DNA from 4 places in the Rubneribacter sp. genome. Region 2 is predicted to be linked to each of the others. Evidence: predicted binding sites of a transcription regulator. Region 2 holds the regulator's gene; each other region holds the start of a gene.

Region 1 (4,444 bases), on a different contig from region 2:
TCGGCCACCCTTGTCATCTTCGGGGCCGACACCGCGCTCACCGCGGGGCTGGCCGCGATGTTCTGCCTGTTCGGCATCAGGCTTTTGCGCAACAAGCGCCGCCATGCCGCGCAGATAGCCGACGTCATGATCTTGGTCCTGGTGGCGGTGGTGCTGTGCGACATCATGCTGACCGGGCTGACCTGGGGCCTGCTCCCCTACGGCGTGATGGCCGTGTTCCTCGTCGTCATGCAAAGCTATTTGGACCCTTCGCTTGCCCAAGAACGCGAGCTGCAGCGCAAGCTGCGCGACATGGAGACGCGCGAGCAGGCCGAGGAGGGCACGCTCGGACGCGACGAGACGGGCAAGGGCTACATCACCCTCAACTTCTTCAACCTGTTCTGGATCTTCGTCGTATGCAGCGTGCTGGGCCTTATCATCGAGACCGTCTACCACTTCGCCGTGGTCGATCCGGGGCACTACCAAGACCGCGCGGGCCTTCTGTTCGGGCCGTTCTCGCCCATCTACGGCGTGGGGGCGGTGCTCATGACCATGGCCCTCAACCGGTTCCATGACAAAAACGTGCTCGTCGTGTTTTTGGTGAGCGCCGTCATCGGCGGAGCCTTCGAGTATTTGGTCAGCTGGTTCATGCAGTTCGCCTTCGGCATTGTGGCCTGGGACTACACGGGCACCTTCCTGTCCATCGACGGCCGCACCAACGGCATGTTCATGGCCATGTGGGGATGCTTGGGCGTGGTGTGGATCAAGCTTTTGCTGCCGTGGATGCTCAAGCTGGTGAACCTCATCCCCTGGAACCTGCGCTACACCGTGACCACCGTGTGCGCGGCGCTCATGATAGTGGACTGCGCCATGACGCTCATCGCGCTCGACTGCTGGTACCAGCGCGAAGCCGGCGACGACATGGGGCAATCGGCGCTGGTGGAGTTCTTCGACACGCACTTCGACAACGCCTACATGCAGGAGCGCTTCCAGAGCATGTCCATCAACCCGCAGGAGGCCACCCGCGCACGGTAGCGGGCGCGCCTGGGCGCGATCACGTCCCTGCGGACCCGGAGAGCGTCGCGCGCAGCGCGCGCACGGCCAAGCGGCCCAGCACCACGCCGGCCAGGCACGCCGCCACGCTGCCCGACGCGTAGAGCGCGCCCACGGCGTACTTGCCGCCCTCAAGAAGCGAGAGAGTCTCGAGCGAGAACGTGGAGAACGTGGTGAAACCGCCGCACACGCCCGTCTTGAGGAACAGCACGGCGCCGTCGGGCAGGCCAGACCCTGCGGTGGCGGCCTCGAACACAGCCCCTATGAGCACCGCGCCCGAGAAGTTCACCAGAAAGGTCATGAGCGGAAAGTCCCCTTCGACAGGCACGAGTCCCAGAAGGTAGCGCGCCACGGCTCCCACGAACCCGCCCAGGCCGACGTAGAGGATGGGCAGCATCCGCGCCTCCCCCTCCCTCAGCGCAGCGTGACGCCCTCGGGCAGCTCGATGCTCGAGGGGTCAAGCGCATCCTCGTCGTCCTGCCCCGCGGCCGCAATTTCCGGCGCAGGCGGCTCGGGCGCACCGAACACCTGGTCGAACGCCGGGAAATGCGCACGCGGCACGGCGAACACGATGCGCCCGATCACGCCCGGATGCGCCTCGATCCACGCCCGGAACAGCTCTGTCACCCGGGCCGCGTCGTAGCCGTTGCGCCCGCAGCCGAACGCTCCGCACACAAGCGTCTCGCAACCGTTCGCCGCCGCTATGCGCAGCAGCGCCTCCACACGGTCGGCTATCGCCCGGTCGCACTCGCGTTCGGAGCGATGGTTCTCCAGCGCGTGCGCGCGAACGGGCTCGGCCACGGCCACGACATCGGCTTTGCGCACGGATCCCCCGCACGAGAAGACGACGCCCGGCAGGTAGGCGGCCCGGTCGGAGAACAGCTGGCCGCAACGGTAGTCGCGGTTCTTGTCGTGGTAGACGGGCTTGATGCCGCGCAGCACCTGGTAGAGGTTGCTCTCCGAGCACAGGATCTGCTCGGGGCCGAAGGCGCCGTCCTCGTAGGCTCCGCCGGGCCGCATGAACGACGCCGGGTCCACGACCACCGTCTTCCCCTTCCCGAACCTGACCAGGGCCTCCGGTGCGAAGGCCGTGGTCACCACCGTCTCGGTCTCCTCAAACGCCGCCTGCGGCACGGGCAGCGTCCTGCCCTCGCCGTCCTCGTAGACGGTCGCGGCCGCCACCGTGGCCTCGGTGTCGCTTGCGCATGCGCCCCTCATCAGCGCCTCGTGCTTGGCGACCTGGGCGCGCCTCTGTTCCCTGTCGGCCATGTGATCCTCCGTTCGCGTGCCTTCGGGCGCCGATGCGGGCGGCGCTCCTTTGTCGTTTTCCCGATTATAGTAAAGAACGCGCAGGGAAAGAATAGGCAAAAGGCCGCTCCAGTCGGCTGGCAGGCGGAAGGCGCCGCAGCGGGCGCCCGCGCAGGCTGCGGCGGATGCCCGCGCATCTCCATCGTTTGTTCGATTGACGCGCTTCGCCTCGCCCCCTATCATAAGCGAACAAACATTCTTGCAAACATATGATCGCACGAACGGATGGGCGCATGGAGCTGATAGAGAAGCTGGACATCCTCGCCGACGCGGCGAAGTACGATGTGGCGTGCACCTCGTCAGGCATCGACCGCGCCGCTCGGAAAGGCAGGCTGGGCAGCACGCTGGCGGCCGGCTGCTGCCACAGCTTCTCGGCTGACGGGCGTTGCATCACGCTGCTCAAGGTGCTCATGACCAACGTTTGCGTCTACGACTGCGCCTACTGCGTGAACCGCGCCTCCAACGAGGTGCCGCGCGCGGCGTTCGAGCCGCGCGAGCTGGCCGAGCTCACCATCGCCTTCTACCGGCGCAACTACATAGAGGGGCTGTTCTTAAGCTCCGGCGTCCTTTGCAACCCCGACCACACCACCGAACTTATGATCCGCACCCTGGCCATCCTGCGGGAAGAGCACGGCTTCCGCGGCTACATCCACGCGAAGGCCGTGCCCGGCACCTCCCCCGAGCTCATCCAGAAGCTGGGGCATCTTGCCGACCGCATGAGCGTGAACCTTGAACTGCCCTCCCAGAAAAGCCTGCGGCTGCTGGCCCCCGATAAGGACAAGCAGCGCATCATCGCGCCCATGCGCCAGATCCGCGACGGCATAGCCGAGGACAAGGACACGCGCGCCCTCATGCGGCGCAAAACCACCTACCTGCAAAAGGCCCGACCGCCCAGAAAGGAGCGCGCGTTCGTGCCGGCGGGCCAGTCCACGCAGATGATCGTGGGCGCCACGCCCGAAAGCGATTTCCAGATACTCACCCTGTCGGCGGCGCTCTACCGCACGCTGTCGCTCAAGCGCGTGTTCTTCAGCGCCTACCTGCCCGTGAACGACGATGCCCGCCTTCCCGGCGCCGACGCCGTGCAGCTTAACCGCGAGCACCGCCTGTACCAGGCCGACTGGCTTTTGCGCTTCTACCGCTTCGACGTGGGCGAGATCGTGGACGAAGAGCACCCCTTCTTGGACACCGACATCGACCCGAAGGCGAACTGGGCCCTCAACCACCTGGACTTCTTCCCCGTGGAGGTGAACGCGGCGCCGTTCGAGGCGCTGCTGCGCGTGCCGGGCATCGGCGTGCGGGGAGCGCACCTCATCGTGCGCGCGCGGCGCACCACCTGCCTGCGGGAGACCGAGCTGCGCAAGCTGGGCATCGCCTACAAGAGGGCGCGCTTCTTCATCACCTGCGCGGGCAAGTACGCGGGGCAAGGGGCGGAGTTCACCCGCGAGGGCCTGCGCGCCCGGCTGGCCGCCCCCATCGAGGGCGGCGCGCACGGCCGTCGGTCGGCGAAGGTCACGCCCGGGCAGATGAGCCTGTTCGAGAGCGTGCAGACGCCCGAGAAGCTGCGGGCGGCGGGAGGCGGGCGCGCCTTGGGGGCCGTCCGGGCCGCGAAACGCCCGCCGAAGGCGGATCGGGCCGCGCCCTCCTCCCGCCGGACCGCACACGCCGGCCTTCCCGGCTCCAAGGACGCGGCATGCGCGGGCGACGGCGCGTTCGGCTGGCAGCGCGCGCTCGAGTTGGGCGGGGCGGGGCCATGCTGACGCCCGAGGAGCCGCTCTCAAGCGTGGCCTACGTCTACGACGGCAGCCCCGAGGGCCTGCTCACCGCCGTGTTCCAAGCCTACGCCAACCACGAGGACCCTCAGGACGTCGTGCGCGAGGGCGCCTTGCAGCCCAGGCTCGGGCAGTCCGTGCGGTTCGTGGAGACGGACGTCGATCTGGCCGTGCGCGTGCAAAGAGGCGTGCGCCGCACCTGCGGGCAGGACGCCCTCGACGCGATCGTGCACGCCTCCCTGTCGGACGACCCTGCCGCCGGCACCGTCGTCTACCGCTTCGTGCGCCACGCCATGCGCACAGGCCGCGCGCTCGACGACCTCGCGCACCCCGCC
Region 2 (4,444 bases):
TTCCTCCTTGGCCGAGCTTGAGCGCTTGGCGGACACCGCCGGTGCCGACGTGGTGGCGACAACGTCCCAGCGGCTTGAGGCGCCCAACCCCAAAACCTTCATCGGAACCGGCAAGGCGGAGGAGGTGGCCGAGCTTGCGCGCGCTCACGCCGCCGACCTCGTGGTGTTCGACGACGAGCTCACCCCGTCGCAGCAGGCGAACCTCGAGAAGACGGTGGGCAAGGACGTGAAGGTCATCGACCGCACGGCGCTCATCCTGGACATCTTCGCGCTGCACGCCACCAGTCGCGAGGGGCGGCTGCAGGTGCGGCTCGCCCAAAACGAGTACCTGCTGCCGCGCTTGCGCGGCATGTGGGCGCACCTTGCCTCCAACCGCATGGGCGGCGGCGTGGGGTCGCGCTTCGGCGAAGGTGAGAGCCAGCTGGAGGTGGACCGTCGCATGGTGCGCAAGCGCATCACGTCCATCAAGCGCGAGCTCAAGCACCTGGCTGAGGTGCGCGCCGTGCAGCGCGAGAGTCGCTACGAAAGCGGCATGTTCAAAGTGGCGCTGGCCGGCTACACGAACGCCGGCAAGTCGAGCCTGCTCAATCGTCTGACCGGGGCCGACGTCCTGGCCTACGATAAGCTGTTCGCCACGCTCGACTCCACCACGCGCAGGTTCGAGCTGCCCGAAGGACGCGAGATAACCATAACCGATACGGTCGGTTTCATCCAGAAGCTGCCCACCACGCTTGTGGAGGCGTTCAAGTCCACGCTCGACGAGATCACAGGTGCCGATCTTGTGCTGCACGTGGTGGATGCGTCGTCTGAGGAGCGTGAGGCCCAGATAGCCGCTGTCGAGGACGTGCTCGAGCAGATTGGTGCCCAGGACCTGCGCCGCGTGCTCGTGTTCAACAAATGCGATCTGGTCAGCGCCGAGGATGCGGGCGCCATCGAGTCGCGTCATGCTCAGGCGCAAATCGTGTCGGCGGCCACAGGGGAGGGCATAGAGGCTCTCGTCGATCACATCGCGCGCATCGCCTCGGCGCACGACGAGCGCCTCGAGGTTCTTGTTCCGTACGAGCGCGGCGACCTTGTGTCGGTGGCGCACGAGCGCTGCCGTATCCTATCCGAGGCACACGAAGAGGGCGGGACGCGTATCACCATGCTGGCTTCGCCCTCCTACGCCGGGATGTTCCGTCGGTTTGCAGTTGGGGGCGAATAGGCGAAACGCTCTTCCCTGCGCGCCGCCCTCCGCTCTGCCTCGATGGCGGAGGGCGGCGCTGCGCTTCAGGCACCTCCGTCCCGTATGGGTGCGCGGATCGCGAGCGCCTAAAGGGCGGGCGCGCAGACCCTACAGGCGGCGAAACACCGCCACCACCTTGCCCGCGATGGAGCAATCGGTTGTGATGATGGGATCCATGGAGGAGTTCTCGGGCTGCAGGCGGATGTGGTCGCTTTCCTTGTAGAAGCGCTTGACCGTGGCGCCGTCGTCGATAATGGCCACCACGATGTCGCCGTTGTTGGCGACAGGCTGCTCCTTGACCACGACGTAGTCGCCGTCGTTGATGCCCGCCTCTATCATGCTCTCACCGCGCACCGACAGCAGGAAAGAGGGGGAGTCGCCCACGATGTCGGTAGGAAGCGACAGCGTGTCGGTGATGTTCTCCTCGGCCAGGATGGGAGTGCCAGCGGCAACGTTGCCGACGAGCGGAACGTTCACGATCTTGCCGAAGCTGGGCTGCACGATGTTCGACGCCGCAGAGGCGTCCTCGAGCGGATAGGTGAGGGCGATGGAGCGCGACTTGAGCGGGTCGCGCTTGATGAGGCCCTTCTCCTCAAGGGCTTTGAGGTGGACGTGCACAGTGGAGGGGGAGGAGAGCCCCAGGCTTTGGCAGACCTCGCGCACCGTCGGGCCGTACCCTTTCTCCCGGATGCACTCTTCGATGCAGTCGAGCACGGCTCGCTGGCGTTTCGTCACTTTTCCCGTCATGGCCCTTCCTTTCCTCGGGTCGTACATATGTTCAATTTTTCTATTGACATGAACCTATGTTCGCTCTATTATATACGCGAACATAGGTTCTACGCAAGGCCAAGGAGGCAAAAAATGAGGAATTTCGATCTGCGGTGCCCTGTGGACGGCACGTCGGCGCTGGATCCGGGGCTTACGCACGGGCTCGCTCCGAAGGGGATCGTCATCGATTTCCCCACGAACGCCTGCGGGCGAAAGAGGCTTGAGGGCGCCGCGACGCCGACGTCTGGGAGGCGTCTGTCGAGCGAAACCCTCCAGAGCCTGGCTTATGGCACCGCGCGCGGCAAGGCTTTCGACCGTGTTCCCGTCAGCCAAGCCGTTGTGACTGGCTTCGCGTTTGTTGCCCTGGCGATGGCGAGCGCAGTCTTCGGGCTGTAGGCGGCGGCGTCAAGGCGCGTGTCGGTGGGTTTTTCTTGCAGGGAAGCGGCATTTCGATTGAGGCACTATATCTGGTATGTTAGGCTTGGCCTACGTCAACCGAAGGAGCTGTCCTCTATGCGTTGCCCTGCTTGCGGAAACACCGAATCCAAGGTGGTCGATTCCCGCCCGTCGGAAGACGGTACGGCCATCCGCCGCCGACGCGAGTGCCTGGATTGCGGCCGGCGCTTCACCACGTACGAGCGTTTGGGGGACAACCCCTTGCTCGTGACCAAAGCGGATGGATCATCTGAGGCGTATGATCGTCAAAAGCTCATGCGCGGCCTGCTGATGGCCTGTGCGAAGCGGCCCATATCACCCGATCAGATCGCTTCGCTCATCGACAGCATAGAAACCGAGCTGCGCAACGCTTCGAAAAGCGAGATCCGCTCGAAGGAGCTGGGGGACATGGCGCTGGTGCGCCTGGCGAAGCTCGACGACGTCGCCTATGTGAGGTTCGCCAGCGTCTACAAGGATTTCCAAAACGTGGAGGAGTTCGCCTCCGCGCTCGAGGGGTTGCGCTGACATGGATGAGATCAAGATACCTGCGGTTCGAACGGATAACGGCCTGCCCATGCCCTCCTACGCTTACGAGGGCGACGCGGGGATCGATCTTCGGGCGACCGAGGACTGCGTGCTGGGGCCGCTTGAGAGGAAGCTCGTCCCATGCGGCGTTGCGGTGGCCATCCCTCCCGGCTACGCCGGACTCGTGCTGCCGCGCAGCGGGCTGGCCGCCAAGCATGGCGTGTCCTTGGTGAACGCCCCCGGCTTGATAGATTCCAACTACCGAGGCGAGATCAAGGCCATTCTCCTCAACACCGATCCCGACAACGCCTTCGAGGTGAGGCGGGGGGACCGCGTGGCGCAGCTTGTCGTGGTGAAGGTTCCCCGCATGACGCTTGAGGAGGTTGAGGATCTTTCTTCAACGGAGCGCGGTGCCGGTGGGTTTGGGAGCAGCGGTGTCAGCCTCTGAGCGAGGAGAGGCTTTCACGTTTCTCCCCTTTTGAAACGTATTGCATTAGAGTAACTCTAATTAGAGTTACTCTAATGCAATGATAGGAGAGTGGGCAATGCCTGACGAGAAGTCGACAGACGAAGGCGCCTGTGCGCCGGAGGGCGGCGCGTGGCTGGGCATCAAGGATGTTTCGGACATGACGGGTATCTCCGCGTTCACGATCCGCTATTACGACAAGTGCGGGTTCTTTCCGAATCTGGCGCGGGCCAAGCGCGGAGTCCGGCGTTTCTCGCGCGACGACGTGGAGCAGCTTCATCTCGTTGACGCTTTGAGGAAAAGCGGGCTGTCCATCGAGGGCATCCAGTACTTCGTGAGGCTTCAGAAGAGGGGTTCCGCCACGCGCGGCGAGCGCCTCTCCATCGTCAAGTCGCAGGAAACCGTTCTGGAGTACCATATCGCCGAATTGCAGGTGTGCTTGGACCGCCTCCGCTTTGCAGGCGCCAAGTTGGCCGAAAACGAAAGGCCTCGGGCATGAGAGGTTGTCAAAACGTCGTTTTCGACGACCTAGGAGTCGCGGAAGGGCAAAACAGGCCCTTAGAACGGCTCTCAGAGCCTCGTTTGTAAAACCCCAGTTCAAATGCATGATATTGAGCACCAGTGAAGGACATGAGATGACTGATCGCAAACAAGAGACGCCCGAGCCGCCTCCGGCTCCCGAAACGCGCCAATCCGGAGGCGGCGATCCGGGCGAACCCCGTCCGAACGGGCGGAACCTTGGAGAGGCCAAGTCCGCCCAGACGCTCGTTGCGCTTGCAAGCGTGTTCGGCCCGGTGTCGCTTTTCATAGGAGGCGTGTTTCTGTCGACGGCCGGCTTGATTTGCGCGATCATCGCGTACAGGAAGCTGGGCGCGCTTGCGAAGACCTCGGCCGAGACGCTTTCGGCCACAACGCGGCTGAAGCGGTCGAGCATCGTTGCCATGGCGGTGTGCGCCATAGCCGTCGTGCTCAACGCGGTGTCGGTTTACCTGCTGCTGCCCGAGCTCGTAGCGATGCTTGAAAGC
Region 3 (4,444 bases), on a different contig from region 2:
TCTATCGTCGAGGGCATAGACAAGGAGTGCGCCGGGCGCATCAGCAAGGACATCAGGGGCACGAAGCTCAAGGTGAAGGTGCAGATCGAGGGCGACAAGCTGCGCGTGAGCTCGGCGTCGCGCGACACGCTGCAGGAGGTCATCGCCTTTTTGAAGGGCCAAGACTACGGCCAGCCGCTCCAGTACGTCAACTACCGCTGAGGCGGCGCGCGTGCCATGAATTCGAAGACCTTTGCGGATGCCGCCCCTTCCGTGGCGTTCATCACCCTTGGTTGCGCGAAGAACGAGGTTGACACCGCCCATATGCGCAGGCGCCTGGCGCAGGCGGGCTTTGCGCTGGAGGAGGACCCCGCCCGCGCCCACGCGGTGGTGGTGAACACGTGCTCTTTCATACAGAGCGCCACCGAGGAGAGCCTGGAGGCCGTGTTCGACGCGGCGGGGCTTCCCAACGTGGCAGCCGGCGCGCCGCTTGTGGTGGCGGGCTGCATGCCGGCGCGCTACGGCGAGGAGCTGTCCGCCGAGCTGACGGAGGCGCGCGCCTTCGTTCCGTGCAGCCGGGAGGACGACATCGCCGCCGTCGTCGCGGGCGCCCTGGGCCTTGACGGCATCCCGGGAGGCGGGCGGGGATCGGTCGCCGCAGGCAAGGAGGGGATCGGCGAGGCGGTGTCGGCCTACGTGAAGATCTCCGACGGGTGCGACCGCTTCTGCAGCTACTGCACCATCCCTTTCATCCGCGGGCGCTACCGCAGCTTCCCCTACGACGAGGTGCGCGCCGAGGTGGCCGCGCGCGTGTCGGAGGGCGTGCGCGAGATCGTCCTCATCGCGCAGGACACGGGGCGGTGGGGGACCGACCTGCCGCAGCCCTCGTCGCTCGCCTGGCTTGTGGGGGCCTTGGCAGAAGAGTTCCCCGACACGTGGCTTCGCCTCATGTATCTGCAGCCCGAGGGGCTGACCGACGAGCTTCTGGACGCCGTGGCCTCGCACGCGAACGTGTGCGACTACTTCGACATCCCCCTCCAGCACGTGGACCCCGCCATCTTGCGCGCCATGAACCGCCCGGGGTCGCGCGGGGAGTTCGAGGCGCTTGTGCGCCGCGTGCGCGAGCGCATCCCGAACGCGGCGCTGCGCACCACCCTCATCGCGGGCTTTCCCGGCGAAACGGACGAGCAGTTCGAGGAGCTGTGCGACTTCGTGGAGGAGGGGCTGTTCGACTACGTGGGCGTGTTCCCCTACTCGCGCGAGGAGGGCACGCGCGCCTTCGATCTGCCGGGCCAGGTGGACGAGGAGGAGAAGGCCGACCGTGCGCAGCGCCTGCGCGACGCATCCGACGCGGCATGCGCCCCGCGCATCGCCGAGCGGACGGGGCGCGTGATGGACGTGCTGGTGGAGGGCGTGGAGGAGGACGGGCAGCTGTTCGGGCGCGCCATGTGCCAAGCGCCCGAGGTGGACGGCGTCACCTACCTGGCCGCAGGGCGCGCAGGCGAGGTGCGCTCCGTGACGATAACGGGCACGCTCCTCTACGAGATGGAGGGGGAGTGAGGTCGTGAGCGGGGACAGGCGGCTGAATCCAACGTCCGCCGGCAGGCTGTGGACGCCCGCGAACATCGTCACGCTCGTGCGCATCTGCTTGGTGCCCGTGTTCGTGGCGGCTCTCGTGAGCCCCTGGCCGCAATGGTTCGGCCTGCCCCAGGTGGCCGACGATGCGAAAAGCCTTGTTGCGGCGGGTATCTTCATCCTCATATCCTGCACCGACTGGCTGGACGGGTACCTGGCGCGCAGCCGGGGCGAGGTGACGGACTTCGGCAAGTTCATGGACCCGCTGGCCGACAAGATACTCGTTTGCGCGGCGCTGCTCGCCCTCATCGAGCTGGGGGCGCTGCCCAGCTGGGTGGTTCTGGTCATCCTGGCGCGCGAGTTCATTGTGTCGGGCGTGCGCATGGTGGCCGCGAACGAGGGCGTGGTGATCGCCGCCAGCTGGTACGGCAAGGCCAAGACCGTGTTCCAGATGGTGGCGATAGTCCTGTTCTGCGTGAAGGACAGCCATATGGCGGGAAGCGTCCATGCGGCGCTTTCCGACTGGATGTGGACGCTCAGCTGGCTGGTCATGCTGGTGGCGCTCGTGCTCACCGTGGTGTCCATGCTGGACTACATCGCGAAGGCGCGCCGCCTTCTGGGCTTGGGAAGGGGCGGACGCGCCGGCGGGGGCGACGTCGCCGGCGTCGCCGACGAGGAGCTCTCCCGGCTGGCCGCGGCCGTGCTCGACGCGGCGCGCGCGGCGGGGCGCACGCTGGGGACGGCCGAGAGCTTGACGGGCGGACTTGCCGCAGCGGCTCTGACCGCGGTTCCCGGCAGCTCGGAGACGGTGCGCGGAGGCGTGGTGAGCTACGCCTCTGCGGTCAAAAGCGGCCTGCTGGACGTCGATCCCTCCGTCATCGCGTCGAAGGGGGCCGTGAGCCGCGAGACCGCGCTCGCCATGGCCAAGGGCGCGCGCGAGCGGTTGGGGTGCGACGTGGCGGTGTCCATGACCGGCATCGCCGGGCCGGGCGGCGCCGAGCCGGGAAAGCCCGTGGGCACGGTGTGGCTCGCCTGCTGCGACGAGCGCGGCGGCCGCGCCGAGCATCGGCTGTTCTCGGGCACGCGGGAGCAGGTGCGCCGGCAGACCGTGCGCGCGGCCCTGGAGCTTGCCCTCGACGCGCTGGAGGCGCGCTAGATCCGCGCTGGAAGCGCGCTGGAGGGCCGCTGGATCGGCGTTGGGCGGACGGCGGATACGCGTTGGATCGAGGCGCCGTCGCGCTGGATGCGCGCCATGTCCGCGCTGGAGGGTCCCGCTATACTGGATCTGCGGATCCGTTGGAAACCAAGTCTTGACGTTCAAACGGATGTTCGTATAATAGGGAAAAGCGGAAACCACGCGCCGCAGAGCGTCGCCGGGAAGAGAAGGAAGCGCATGAACGAAGAAAAAGAGAAGATGCTCAAGCTGACCACCGATCAGATAGAGACGAAGTTCGGCAAGGGCTCCATCATGAAGTTCGGAGAGGGGGAGCAGGGCCTCAACATCGGCGCCATACCCACAGGATCGCTGCCGCTTGACGCGGCTCTTGGGATCGGGGGCGTGCCGCGCGGCCGCATCGTGGAGGTGTACGGACCTGAATCGAGCGGCAAGACGACGCTCGCCCTCCAGATCCTCGCCGAGGCCCAGGCGCTCGGGGGCATCGTCGCCTTCATCGACGCGGAGCACGCGCTCGATCCCGTGTACGCGGCGCGGCTGGGGGTGGACATCGACGAGGTGCTCATCTCCCAGCCTGACACCGGCGAGCAGGCGCTCGAGATCTGCGACATGCTGGTGCGAAGCGGCGCCATAGACTGCATCGTCATCGACTCGGTGGCGGCGCTCGTGCCCAAGGCCGAGATCGAAGGGGAGATAGGCGACACCACGGTGGGCCTGCAGGCGCGCCTTATGTCCCAGGCGCTGCGCAAGCTGGCCGGCTCGCTTTCCAAGTCCAACACCACCTGCATCTTCATCAACCAGCTGCGCGAGAAGATAGGCGTCATGTTCGGCAACCCCGAGACCACGACGGGCGGACGGGCGCTCAAGTTCTTCTCCAGCGTGCGCATCGACATCCGCCGCATCGACTCCATCAAGAAAGACGGCGAGATCGTGGGCAACCGCGTGCGCGCCAAGGTGGTCAAGAACAAGGTGGCCCCGCCGTTTCGCCAGGCGGAGTTCGACCTCATGTACGGCGAGGGCATCTCGCGCGAGGGCTGCATCGTGGACATGGCCGTGGAGGCGGGCGTGGCGAAGAAGAGCGGCGCCTGGTACACCTACGGCGAGGAGCGCCTCGGCCAAGGGCGCGAGGCGGCCAAGCAGACGCTCAAGGAGAACCCCGATCTGCGCGAGGAGCTGGAGAACAAGGTGAGGGAGGCCTTCGACATCCCCATCATCACCCGGTCGGCCGAGGAGGCCGAGGCCCTGACGCCGGCAGCCAAGCCCAAGGGGAAGAAGTAGCATGACGGCCTCGGCCGAGGAGCTTGCCCGCCTGCGGGAGCGCATGGACGCCATCCTCCGCTCGGATTCCGCCTCCGCCCGGGGTCCGCGGCACGTCGAGGGCCGTCGGGCCGGCCGCGCCGAGGGCGCAGAAGGCCCGCGCGGCTCATCCGGAGCCGCTGCGGAGCCGTTTTCTGATGGGGCATGCGAAGCGGGCGGAGCGGACGAGGCCGAGAGGGCCTTTCGCAAGATAGAGCTCCTCGCCTGCTCGCACGAGCAGGCGAGCGAGGCGCTGCGCAGGAGGCTTGCGCGGGACGGCTTCTCGGCGGAGGCTGCGGAGGCGGCGGTGGGACGGGCGGTCTCCTGCGGGCTTGTGGACGACCGGCGCTACGCCGACGTGCTCGTGCGCAGCCGCCTCGCGCAGGGGCGCGGCGTCCAGGGCATCCGCGCCGAGCTCGC
Region 4 (4,444 bases), on a different contig from region 2:
CGTCGACGTGGCGGTCCTCGTCGCGCAGTATGCCTTCGAGGACGTCGCGCGTGGCGTAATCGAGCACCGTGCCGGCTAGGACGATGGCCTCGTTGTAGTCCCTGACCGTGTCCACTTCCAGCTTGTGGTCGTTGTCGACCTGCTGGGGCACGGCTTCTCCGATGCGGATGTCGTTGAGGTTGGACACGACGGGGGTTCCCTCGAGGAACAGGATGCGCTCGATCAGCTTCTCGGCGTGCCTCATCTCGGTGATGGAGCGCTTTTTGAAGTTGTCGCTTAAACGGGCGTATCCCCAGTCCTCGCACATCTCGGCGTGCACCATGTACTGGTTGATGGCTGTGAGCTCACCTGCGAGCAGGTTGTTCAGGGCGTCTACGAGTTCCCGGTTTCCCTTCATGGCGGATGCTCCTTCTTGTCGGCGTTGCGTTCGGCCGGCGCTTGCGGCCGGGAGGGCCGCGAGGCGCCTCGGCCCCTTCCCGGGATTGTACGGGCCCTCGCCCCGCGCGGGCCGCTTCCGGCAAGGCCGTAGGCGTACCGTAGCCGCGCCGAAGCCCGCACGCTTCGAAGATGCGCCCTCCGCCCGCTTCCCGCCTTTCGCCTGTTTTTGAAAACCGTGCGAAAGCGACCGGGGGATTCGGCCGGTGTGCTAGAATAAGCGGCTGGCATAAGCAATATCGGAAGGGACTCATATGTCAGGGCACTCAAAATGGGCAACTACCAAGCATCGCAAGGCCGCGCAGGACGCTAAGCGCTCGGCCTTGTTCTCCAAGCTGTCGCGCAACATCACCGTGGCGGCCAAGGAGGGCGGCGACCCCAACCCCGACAACAACGCGTCGCTTGCCGCCGCCATCGAGAAGGCGAAGGGCTACTCCCTGCCGAAGGACAAGATCAAGGTGGCCATCGACAAGGCGTTCGGCACCGGCAAGGACTCCGCGAGCTACGAGACGGTGGTCTACGAGGGCTACGGTCCCTGCGGCGTGGCCATCTACTGCGAGGCGCTCACCGACAACCGCAACCGCACCGCCGCCGACGTGCGCGCGGCGTTCAACCACCACGGCGGCAACCTCGGCACCTCCGGCTCCGTGGCGTTCATGTTCGAGCGCAAGGGCCAGGTCATGGTGGCCAAGGAGGTGGAGACGGGCGACAAGAAGAACCCCGTGGGCCCCAACGGCGCCGCCGCCGACGAGGACGAGTTCATGATGGCCGTGGCCGAGGCCGGCGGCGTCGACTACGAGGACGCCGACGAGGAGTGGATCGTCTACACCGCGCCCACCGACCTCATGGCCGTGAAGCGCGGTCTGGAGGAGCAGGGTGTTGAGGTGAAGGGCGCCGAGCTCACCATGGAGCCCACCACGCCCACCTCCGTCTCCGTGTCCGACGCGAAGAAGGTCATGCGCCTGGTGGACAAGCTGGAGGAGTTGGAGGACCTGCAGAACGTCTACCACACCATGGACATCACCGACGAGATAGCCGAGGCGCTCGACGAGTAGCGGGCGCAGCTCCCCTCATCGACCGACGACGGCCCCGGAAGCCCGCTCGCTTCCGGGGCCGTCGTGCTGCGCGGCCTGTCTTGCCGGTGCGTCCGGCGTCTTGCGCGCATCGGTGCGCCAACTGCCGGCGTCCGCCCCTTTTGCCCGTTTGCGCAGCCCGTCTGCGCTACCGTCGTCCCTTGCGGTAAGGAATTCGGAAATTGGGGCCCCGGCTTGCGCCCGGAGTCCGTCGCTCGCCCGATTCGACGGCCGCAAGCTGAACGGCCGTCAAAGGGCCTCGCCCAAGTTTTCGCCGCCGTCCTCTGAATGTTGTGGTAGGATAGGTGCGAACATTCGTTTGTAAGAAAAAGCGCGACCGCAGAGCGGGCGGCAGCTTGGAGGAAAGGGCAGATGGCGCGCGTCGAACGCACCATACTCGGCATTGACCCCGGTCTGGCGAACACCGGCTGGGGCATCGTGTCCCAAAGCGGTGCGCGCCTGTCGTGCGTGGCGTACGGGTGCGTCTCCACATCCGCGGACGTGCCTCTGGAGCATCGCCTGATGAAGATCCACCGGCAGGTGGGCGCCGTCATCGGACGGTTCGGCCCAACGTGCGTGGGCATCGAGACGGTGTGGTTCGGCCAGAACGTCACGGCGGCGTTCGCCACCGGGCAGGCGCGCGGGGCGGCGCTCGTGGCCTGCGCCGAGCACGATTTGTACGTGGGGGAGTTCTCGCCCAAGCAGATCAAGCTGGCCGTGGTGGGCACGGGTTCGGCGGACAAGGAGCAGGTGCAGTACATGGTGCGCCAGCTGCTTTCGCTAGACGACGTCCCCCGGCCGGACCATGCGGCCGACGCGCTGGCCGCGGCCATCTGCTTCACCACCCACGAGGGGTTCGCGCAGGCCGAGAGCAGGTTCGACCATCTGGTGGCGAAAGCCGAGGCGCGCGACGCCGGGCGCCGGGGCATCTCCTGCGCCGCGTCCGGGCGGGCGGTTTCAAGGAAGGAGCGGGCATGATCGCGTTTCTGAAAGGCGTTTTGGCGGGCAAGACGGCGACGGCCGCCTACGTGGACGTGGGCGGCGTGGGGTTTGCCGTGGGCATGTCCCAGGCGAGCCTCTCAAAGCTGCCCGAGACGGGCTCTGCGGTGGAGGTGCACACTTACCTGCAGGTGCGCGAGGACGGCATGTCGCTGTTCGGCTTCCTCTCGCTTGAGGAGAAGACGCTGTTCGAAAAGCTCATCGGCGTGAGCGGCGTGGGGCCCAAGGTGGCGTTGGCGGCGCTTTCGGCCTTCACGCCCTCGGGGCTGGCCGCGGCCATAGCGGCCCAGGACGTGGCTGCGGTGCAACGGATACCCGGCGTGGGGAAGAAGACCGCCTCGCGCATCATCCTGGAGCTCAAAGGCTCGCTCGACCAGGGGCTGGCGGGGCTTTTCGACGAGGGCGCGCCGGCGGCCGTCCAGGCGGAGAGCCTCAAGGGCGCCCACGAGGCGCTGCTGTCCATGGGCTTCACCTCGGCGGAGGCCGACGTGGCGCTCAAGGGCGCCCCCGAGGGCGCCGACGAGGGCGGACTGCTACAATACGCGTTGAAGCGCTTGGGCGCGTAGCCCCGGGCGGCGCGAGGAGACGAAACGGGATTGGACGGCATGGCACGCGACGACATGGAGATAGAGGGCCTGGTGTTCGAGGCGCGCGGCGCGCAGGAGCGTCCTGCCCCGCGCGCGGTGGCGCCCGAGCTCACGGAGGACGACCTTGCGCTCGACCGCAGCCTGCGGCCGAAGCGGTTGGGGGACTACCTGGGCCAGACCAAGGTCAAGGAGTCCCTGGCCATCCTCATCGAGGCCGCGCGCGCCCGTGGGGACGTGGTGGACCACATCCTGTTCTCGGGCCCTCCGGGCTTGGGCAAGACCACGCTCGCCACGGTGGTGGCCAACGAGCTGGGGGCCAACATCAAGACCACGAGCGGCCCCGCCATCGAGCGTACCGGGGACCTTGCCGCGATACTCACGAACCTCGAAGAGGGCGACGTGCTGTTCATCGACGAGATCCATCGTCTCAACCGCATGGTGGAGGAGGTCCTCTATCCCGCGCTCGAGGACTTCGCGCTGGACATCGTGGTGGGAAAGGGTCCCGCGGCCCGCTCCATCCGCCTCGACCTGCCGCGCTTCACCCTCATCGGCGCCACAACGCGCACGGGCCTGCTCACCGGGCCTTTGCGCGACCGCTTCGGCATCGTGTTCCGCCTGCAGTACTACACGCCCGAGGAGCTGGGGGCTATCGTGCGCCGCTCGGCCTCCATACTGGGCGTGGAGGCGGCCGAGGACGGCGCGCTCGAGATAGCCCGGCGCAGCCGCGGCACGCCGCGTCTGGCCAACAGGCTGCTCAAGCGTGTGCGCGATTGGGCGCAGGTGCGCGGCGACGGCGTCATAGACGAGGACGTGGCGGCCCAGGCGCTCAGCTTCTTCGAGGTTGACGCGCTGGGGCTGGACGCGGTGGACAACCGCATTCTGGAGCTTTTGGCGGTGCAGTTCGGCGGCCGCCCCGTGGGTCTGACCACGCTCGCCTCGGCGCTGGCCGAGGATCCGGACACGCTGGAGGACGTCTACGAGCCCTACCTCATGCAGCAGGGGCTTATGGTGCGCACGCCGAAGGGGCGGATGGCCACCGAGCGAGCCTACGGCCACCTGGGCGTCCCGCTTCCGCCGTCCTGACGGCGCCGCCCTCGTCACAAGAAAGGATTCCCATGCTCGAGCAGGACTACCTCATGCGCATCATCCTTCAGTTCGCGGAGATCATCCGGCGCAGCTGGACGAAGGCGACCGACGAATGCGATCCCAAGCGCGCGGCCGACATGCTGGAGGACGCCGTGGGGGACGCGGTGGACATGGACGGCGAGGCGCTGCTGTCGCTGGCGCCGGAGTCCATCGCCGCCGTCATGCAGGTGTCGGGGGTCGATCCGCGCGTGACCGAGTACATCG

What was found. The regulator LexA, encoded in region 2, represses DNA repair genes until DNA is damaged. The targets are predictions, from matches to a motif close to CNAACANNTGTTNG.
Region 1: the regulator LexA is predicted to act here: its motif matches at 2,543-2,556, upstream of ACWKY3_RS12615 (putative DNA modification/repair radical SAM protein).
Region 3: the regulator LexA is predicted to act here: its motif matches at 2,873-2,886, upstream of recA (recombinase RecA).
Region 4: the regulator LexA is predicted to act here: its motif matches at 1,817-1,830, upstream of ruvC (crossover junction endodeoxyribonuclease RuvC).

What each region holds. Positions count from the first base shown of each region.
Region 1 is NZ_CBDTNW010000174.1:433-4,876, forward strand. It holds gene ACWKY3_RS12600 (putative ABC transporter permease) at 1-1,014, shown strand, start outside; gene crcB (fluoride efflux transporter CrcB) at 1,034-1,429, opposite strand; gene ACWKY3_RS12610 (TIGR02452 family protein) at 1,447-2,301, opposite strand; gene ACWKY3_RS12615 (putative DNA modification/repair radical SAM protein) at 2,574-4,097, shown strand; gene ACWKY3_RS12620 (TIGR03915 family putative DNA repair protein) at 4,091-4,444, shown strand, end outside.
Region 2 is NZ_CBDTNW010000145.1:28,686-33,129, reverse strand. It holds gene hflX (GTPase HflX) at 1-1,204, shown strand, start outside; gene lexA (transcriptional repressor LexA) at 1,334-1,972, opposite strand; gene ACWKY3_RS10645 (hypothetical protein) at 2,087-2,389, shown strand; gene nrdR (transcriptional regulator NrdR) at 2,507-2,953, shown strand; gene dut (dUTP diphosphatase) at 2,955-3,401, shown strand; gene ACWKY3_RS10630 (MerR family transcriptional regulator) at 3,499-3,918, shown strand; gene ACWKY3_RS10625 (hypothetical protein) at 4,055-4,444, shown strand, end outside.
Region 3 is NZ_CBDTNW010000127.1:109-4,552, reverse strand. It holds gene ACWKY3_RS09495 (YajQ family cyclic di-GMP-binding protein) at 1-201, shown strand, start outside; gene rimO (30S ribosomal protein S12 methylthiotransferase RimO) at 217-1,539, shown strand; gene pgsA (CDP-diacylglycerol--glycerol-3-phosphate 3-phosphatidyltransferase) at 1,544-2,710, shown strand; gene recA (recombinase RecA) at 2,948-4,006, shown strand; partial or broken gene ACWKY3_RS09475 (RecX family transcriptional regulator) at 4,008-4,444, shown strand, end outside.
Region 4 is NZ_CBDTNW010000112.1:4,247-8,690, reverse strand. It holds gene bfr (bacterioferritin) at 1-397, opposite strand, end outside; gene ACWKY3_RS08180 (YebC/PmpR family DNA-binding transcriptional regulator) at 690-1,490, shown strand; gene ruvC (crossover junction endodeoxyribonuclease RuvC) at 1,881-2,486, shown strand; gene ruvA (Holliday junction branch migration protein RuvA) at 2,483-3,073, shown strand; gene ruvB (Holliday junction branch migration DNA helicase RuvB) at 3,113-4,177, shown strand; gene ACWKY3_RS08160 (hypothetical protein) at 4,210-4,444, shown strand, end outside.